Regions from separate parts of the Vibrio spartinae genome, predicted to be linked through region 1. Evidence: predicted binding sites of a transcription regulator. Region 1 holds the regulator's gene; each other region holds the start of a gene.
The links. The regulator CRP, encoded in region 1, controls carbon source genes, mostly activating them, when cyclic AMP is high. The targets are predictions, from matches to a motif close to TGTGANNNNNNTCACA.
Positions count from the first base shown of each region.

Region 2: a site for CRP is predicted at 1,283-1,298, ahead of udp (uridine phosphorylase). Genes of this name have one in related genera too.
Region 3: a site for CRP is predicted at 1,189-1,204, ahead of recB (exodeoxyribonuclease V subunit beta). Genes of this name have one in related genera too.

Region 1 is NZ_AP024907.1:393,545-395,819, forward strand. It holds gene astA (arginine N-succinyltransferase) at 1-54, shown strand, start outside; gene OCU60_RS01675 (DUF1338 domain-containing protein) at 119-943, shown strand; gene crp (cAMP-activated global transcriptional regulator CRP) at 1,018-1,650, opposite strand; gene OCU60_RS01685 (phosphoribulokinase) at 1,935-2,275, opposite strand, start outside.
Region 2 is NZ_AP024907.1:1,148,810-1,151,084, forward strand. It holds gene moaD (molybdopterin synthase sulfur carrier subunit) at 1-155, shown strand, start outside; gene moaE (molybdopterin synthase catalytic subunit MoaE) at 157-609, shown strand; gene OCU60_RS05365 (CBS domain-containing protein) at 786-1,202, shown strand; gene udp (uridine phosphorylase) at 1,444-2,205, shown strand; gene OCU60_RS05375 (hypothetical protein) at 2,269-2,275, opposite strand, start outside.
Region 3 is NZ_AP024907.1:3,027,591-3,029,865, reverse strand. It holds gene recC (exodeoxyribonuclease V subunit gamma) at 1-951, shown strand, start outside; gene recB (exodeoxyribonuclease V subunit beta) at 1,310-2,275, shown strand, end outside.

The DNA of each region.
Region 1 (2,275 bases):
CAGGCTTTGTTGATTCAGTCTGGTGATCGGGTTCGTTTTCTGATGATTCGTTAATCTCCTGAATCTGAAAACAGGAACGCGATGGCAGCCCAAGATCATTGATAAACAAGGAGGCGCTATGACGCCGGACTCATTGTTTGCCGCATTATGGCAAGATTATACAACCAGACTCTGTCCATCAGCGCAGCGGATTCATCAATTACTTCAGGAAGGTGAGCCGTTAAGCAATGATCATATTGCGCTGCGGACGTTTAATTTGCCACAAGTGTGCCTTGAGGTGATGGCTGAGCCATTTATTCGACTGGGATATGTATCGAAAGGGCATTATCAGTTTGAGCGAAAAATGTTAGCCGCGCAGCACTTTGAGCATCCGAATCCCAAGTTACCCAAAGTTTTCATCAGTGAATTGGAAGTTGAGCGCTGTTCTGAATCTTTGCAAAAGATTGTGAGAAGCCTGGTCTCCCATGTCCGGCCTGAGATGGTAGCTGATGCTAATTTCCTTTATGGCGGACGTTTGTGGCCCGTGTCACTCGAGCAATATTATTTGTTGGCCGAAGAAAGTGAGTATGCCGCTTGGGTTGCCGCACATGGTTATGGTGCGAACCATTTTACCGTGAGTGTGAATCAGTTGGCCCGCTTTAATCAGGTCGCGGACGTTAATGCTTATCTGCACCAGCATGATTTTGTGATCAATTCATCAGGTGGTGAAGTAAAAGGTTCACCTGCGCTATTTCTGGAACAGTCCTCAACCATGGCTGATCGGGTTGCAGTTGAATTTGATGAAGCGGAGTTGTTGGTTCCCGGTGGTTTTTATGAGTTTGCCAAACGTTATCCGATGAGCAATGGCATATTGTATCCCGGATTTGTCGAAGCTTCCGCGGACAAAATTTTTGAAAGTACTCATGCTCAAAGTACTCATACTCAAAGTACACATGGTCAGTGATGTATTATGTTTAATCGTAGCAAATAAAAGAGCCATCGCGAGGATGGCTCTTTTGTTGGTTCAAGCAGAAAAAATTATCTTGTACCGTAAACAACGATTGTTTTTCCGTGGGCTGAAATAAGGTTCTGCTCTTCAAGCATTTTCAAAATGCGACCAACGGTTTCACGAGAACAGCCGACAATCTGGCCGATCTCCTGACGAGTAATCTTGATTTGCATTCCGTCTGGATGCGTCATTGCATCGGGTTGTTTTGCCAGATTTAACAGCGTCTGGGCAATACGACCAGTCACATCCAGAAAAGCCAGATCACCGACTTTTTGGCTGGTGACTTGAAGGCGGCTTGCCATCTGTCCTGCCAAACGCATTAAAATGTCTGGGTTAACCTGAATTAACTGACGGAATTTTTTGAAGGAAATTTCTGCAACTTCGCAGGGAGATTTCGCTCTGACCCAAGCAGTCCGCTCTTGACCTTCTTCGAATAAACCAAGTTCACCGATGAAGTCACCCTGATTGAGATAGGAAAGGATCATCTCTTTTCCTTCTTCATCCTTGATCAGAACTGCAACAGATCCCTTCACGATGTAATAAAGCGTTTCCGCTTTTTCGCCTGCATGAATCAGCGTACTCTTTGAAGGGTATTTATGTATGTGACAATGTGAAAGAAACCACTCTAATGTTGGATCGGTTTGAGGTTTACCTAGAACCATAATATCTCTCTTCCTCTGCAGGGTATGCTTGCTGCTTTCCATGTTTTCGCGAAGCTTTTGAACTGAACACGTTTAAACTGAATATGTCCCCGAACTAAACACTTAGCATAAAAGCACTTGAGAAAGCCTGCAAGTTGTCTTCTGTTTCGGTATCAAATAGTATCCTTTTTCTTACACAATTTCTTGACTTTAATCGTGTCAGGACCGTGATTTAGTACGCAAAAACGTGCGCATGGTCACGGTATAGGAACTAAAAGAGCCCGATTCGTACCATTGAATCGTGATTAGCCAATTTTTCCTGTTTCAATCAATTGCTGGAGAATCGGACGAACTATCAACTCCATGGCAAAACTCATTTTCCCACCGGGGACGACAATCGTGTTATGGCATGACATAAATGAGCCATCAATCATTGCCAACAGGTAAGGGAAATCGACTTTTTTTATGCCGAGTAAGCGGATGACCACAAAACTCTCATCCAGACTTGGAATCCCTTTGGCACTCAATGGATTCGAGGTATCCACTGTCGGAACGCGCTGAAAGTTAATATGCGTCCGGGAAAATTGGGGCGTAATATAATTTAAGTAGTCATCCATTGAGCGAACGATAGAATCCATCACTGCTT
Region 2 (2,275 bases), 760 kb from region 1:
TGAGGTGTGATTTGGCGAAGCGCTCAGAGAAGTGGGCGTTAGCAATGAACGCTGATCGTTTATTGGCTGCAATCAATCAAACCATCGTGTCACTGGATACTGCGATTGATGATGGTGATGAAATTGCGTTTTTCCCACCAGTGACAGGCGGTTGATATGGGATACTCAGTTGCTGTCCAACACGATGATTTTTGTGTTGAAGATGAATATCAGGCATTGTCTCAGGGAGACGATGCTGGTGCGGTTGTTACGTTTGTCGGCAAAGTTCGGGATATGAATCTGGGTAATCAGGTGACAGGATTACATCTTGAACATTATCCCGGAATGACAGAAAAAGCGCTGAATACCATTTGTGAGCAAGCGTTACAACGCTGGCCTTTATTGGCAATTCGCGTGATTCACCGCATCGGTGATTTGGCGATTGGTGCGCAAATTGTGTTTGTCGGTGTCAGTAGTCACCATCGCGATGCGGCATTTGCCGCCAGTGCCTTTATTATGGATACACTGAAGACTCAGGCTCCTTTCTGGAAGAAAGAGACAACGCGTAGCGGAGAACGCTGGTTAGAGAGTCGAGATTCGGATCGAGTAGCTGCTGAAAAATGGCAGTAATTTCCAACAATTATTGTGATTTAACCTCAAGTTCAATTCATTTTGTCTTTCTCTGTCTATTTTTTGTTTCTCTGTTAACAATGATGAATGAAATTGAGTGATTCTATTTAGCAATTAGCTGAAATTAGTCAACACTTACCTTAAAGGCCCAGATGATAGGCTCGAAGGAGAGAACGATGGAATCACTCAAAGTTAGACATTATATGACACAGCATTCGATTACCTTCAAAGCTGATATGTCATTATCTGCCGCATTGGAAAGAGTCATTGAGTTTAATGATTTTTTTAGTGGCCCGGTGATTGATGATCATGGCAGAGTGATTGGTTTTTTATCGGAGCAGGATCTACTTGATAAGTTGGTGAAAGTCAGTTATTTCTGTCAGGACTCCCATATGGTGGGTGACTGCATGACACAAGTGGTTGATACCGTCAGCCCTGATTTACCGGTTATTGAGTTAGCCGATCATATGCGTGATGGTCGCTCAACCTATCCTGTGGTTGAAGACGGGCGATTAGTGGGTGTGATTAATCGACGGGCTGTACTGAAAGCGATTAATAAAAACCTTCATAGTTGCTTTAAACGTCAGGTATAAATTCGGCTGCTCGGATAGTCGCATTCATTGTGTTCAATAAGCCTCGAAATGTTATTTCGCAGGCTTTTTTTGTATTCATTTAAGACTTATGTCACATATTGATGAAATATGATGTTATGTATATTCATCATGTGTGATCTAAGTTGGTTAATGGGAGCCGAATCTTGGTTAAAGTGCGATGAACATTTCATGATACTGAAGTTTGAGTATTTCAACCAAGACGATAATGAAGGAGACAATAATGTCAGATAAAGTTTTTCATCTCGGAGTCACGCAAGAAGATCTGAATGGTGCAACACTGGCGATATTGCCCGGTGACCCTGAACGCGTTAAGAAAATTGCTGACCAGATGGATTCCCCAGAATTTTTGGCGAGTCATCGTGAATTTACCCTGTATCGCGCAAAAGTTGAGGGTAAACCTGTCATTGTTTGTTCAACCGGTATCGGTGGGCCATCCACTTCAATTGCGGTAGAAGAGTTGGCACAGTTAGGCGTTCGCAGCTTCTTACGTGTTGGTACAACAGGGGCAATTCAGCCCAATATTCAGATCGGGGATATCATTGTGACAACCGGTGCTGTCCGGTTAGATGGTGCAAGTCTGCATTTTGCACCGATGGAATTTCCGGCTGTTTCAGATTTTGCCGCGATGAGCGCACTCAAACAGGCTGCTGATGACCAAGGAATCCCGGTCCATACGGGAATTACGGCTTCGAGTGACACATTCTATCCGGGTCAGGAGCGTTACGACACGTATTCTGGTCGGGTGACGCGTCGTTTTCAGGGCTCTGTTGATGAGTGGCAAGCGATGGGTGTGATGAACTTTGAGATGGAATCCGCAACGCTGTTTACGATGTGCGCCAGTTCTGGTTTGCAAGCCGGATGTGTGGGAGGGGTGATTATCAACCGAACACTCAAAGAAATCCCGGATCATGCTGTTGTCAAAGAAGTGGAAGCAAAATCAATCCGTGTTGTTGTGAAAGCTGCAGCGCTCTTGCTCGCTTGATCCTCACCTAAACTAAATTTTTCGGGGCGTCATGTGTGATAACACGTGACGCCTTTTATTGGTCTAGGCC
Region 3 (2,275 bases), 1.4 Mb from region 1:
GCTCAGTATTTTTTCAATCGTCGTTTGCGTGTCTGGTTTGAAAATGAGTTGGTGTCATTGCAAGATGAAGAGCCGTTTTCACTCAATGGTCTGGCACGCTATCAACTGTTAGATGAATTAGTGGCCGTCTTGCTTGATGCGCGTCGCAGTGCCGCGGGGCAGGAAAGTCATGCAGACATGACTGTACAACGGTCAGAAACGCAACGGTCAGAAGCGCAGCAGGTTGATTATTTTATTCAATCAAAGCGGGCACAAGGACAACTCCCTGTCGGGGCTTTCGGTGAACTTGAATTTCGCGAGCATTATGAACAAGCGCTCGCACTGACAGAGGTCATCGACGGACTATGTCAGCAACCGCAGCCCGACTGTGAACTAAATCTCTATACCACAGCGTTGGGGGATGAGCGGCCAATCCAATTACTTGGCTGGGTGACTCACTATTTTCAATCCGGTCTGGTGCGCTATCGGGTCGGTCGCATACGTGCGCAGGATTATTTGTCAGCATGGCTGGATCATCTTGCTGTGGCCGTTATGGGTGAATCATGTCCGACACATCTTATCGGTTATGAGCGTAAGAATGGGGTTCAGCACCTCTATTATCCAGAGATCGATGCCCAACAAGCCCAAGCTTATTTGGATGAGTTCGTCCGGCTCTACGTCGAGGGAATGAATCATCCTTTAGCTTATTTTCCGCAAGTTGCGTTGGCTGGGATTGAAGCAAATTTCAATCGTCAGCGGGAATGGCATGAAGATGAAGAAAAAGCAGCAAAGAAAATGCAAGATGCCTTTATCGGTAATGACTTTAGTGCGGTTGGCGGTGAAGGGCAAAATGCTTATATTGCCCGCATCTGGCCACAGTGGTCAGACACTTTAAGTCAGATGGTGCGTGCTTATGCCGCACAGGTTTTACAGCCCCCGATGCTTTGGGTAAAAGCAGATACTGATGAATGATGATGCTCAGGACATCACGCATGTATGCGAGTGGCTCGGATAGTAAAAAGAGTTTCTCGGATGGTAAACAGAAGACAGAAGAAAGTGGGTGGCCGCCAGAAAATCGTTATTTTGTGTAGGGTGTTTGCTGTACGACCACAGGTCAGAGGGACCATAATTCGGTGAGTTGGACATTTCACTCAACTGAGTATGTCTTCAACTTGGAACGAGATACTAATGATGAAAGGGTTAGTTATCCGTGAGTCAGATCGCACTCTCTTGTCAGGCATAACCAGCGTGAATCGATTTATGTCAATTATATTGCTTAGATCACACTCCATCATGCTGAATCAACAGTTAACTTGGAGAAAATACGGGTATGAGTCACACAGCATCTGATGCGATGATCCCGCTAGAACCGATGCGATTTCCGCTGCATGGGATGCGCTTGATTGAAGCGTCCGCTGGCACTGGAAAAACATTTACGATTGCCGGTCTCTACTTGCGTCTGTTGTTAGGACATGGCGATGCACAGGTGCGCCATGCGACACCGCTGCGGGTGGATCAGATTTTAGTGGTGACATTTACTGAGGCGGCTACCGCAGAGTTGAAAGGACGGATTCGTGCCCGGATTCATGAAGCCCGGCTGGCATTTGCCCGACATCATAGTGATGATCCGCTGCTGCAATCATTTCTCGATGACATTCCTGACCATGCTGAGGCTGCCAGTGTTTTGCTTCAGGCAGAGCGAGAGATGGATACGATGGCGGTTTATACGATTCACGGATTCTGTCAGCGGATGCTCGTTCAGAATGCGTTTGAGTCGGGGAGCAGCTTTCATCACGATTTTATTACGGATGAAAGCCGTCTCAAAGCGCAGGTAGTGGCGGATTATTGGCGACGACAGTTTTATCCGCTGTCGGTTGCGCTGGCAGCTGAAGTCCGTAACTTATGGCCGACACCAAACGGTTTACTGGCACAAATCGGCCCTTATCTCAGTGGTCATGCACTATCCCTGTCCGTCAGCGCGATGGAGGCCAGCCTTGAACAACTCCATCAAGATAACTTGCAACGTATCGTTGAGATGAAGGCGCAATGGCGACAGTATCAGTCTGATATTGATGCGTGTATTGCTGAATCGGATGTCAATAAACGTGTTTACACCAAAAAATTCCGGCCACAGTGGATTGAGCAAGTGTCCCAATGGGCTGAAGCAGAGACGCATAGTTACTGGGTTCCCGAACAGTTGTCTCGTTTTTCGCAACAAGTGTTGTATGAGAAAACACCAACCGGTACACCACCGGAGCATCCATTATTTGAGACAATTGAACGATTTCTTGCGACA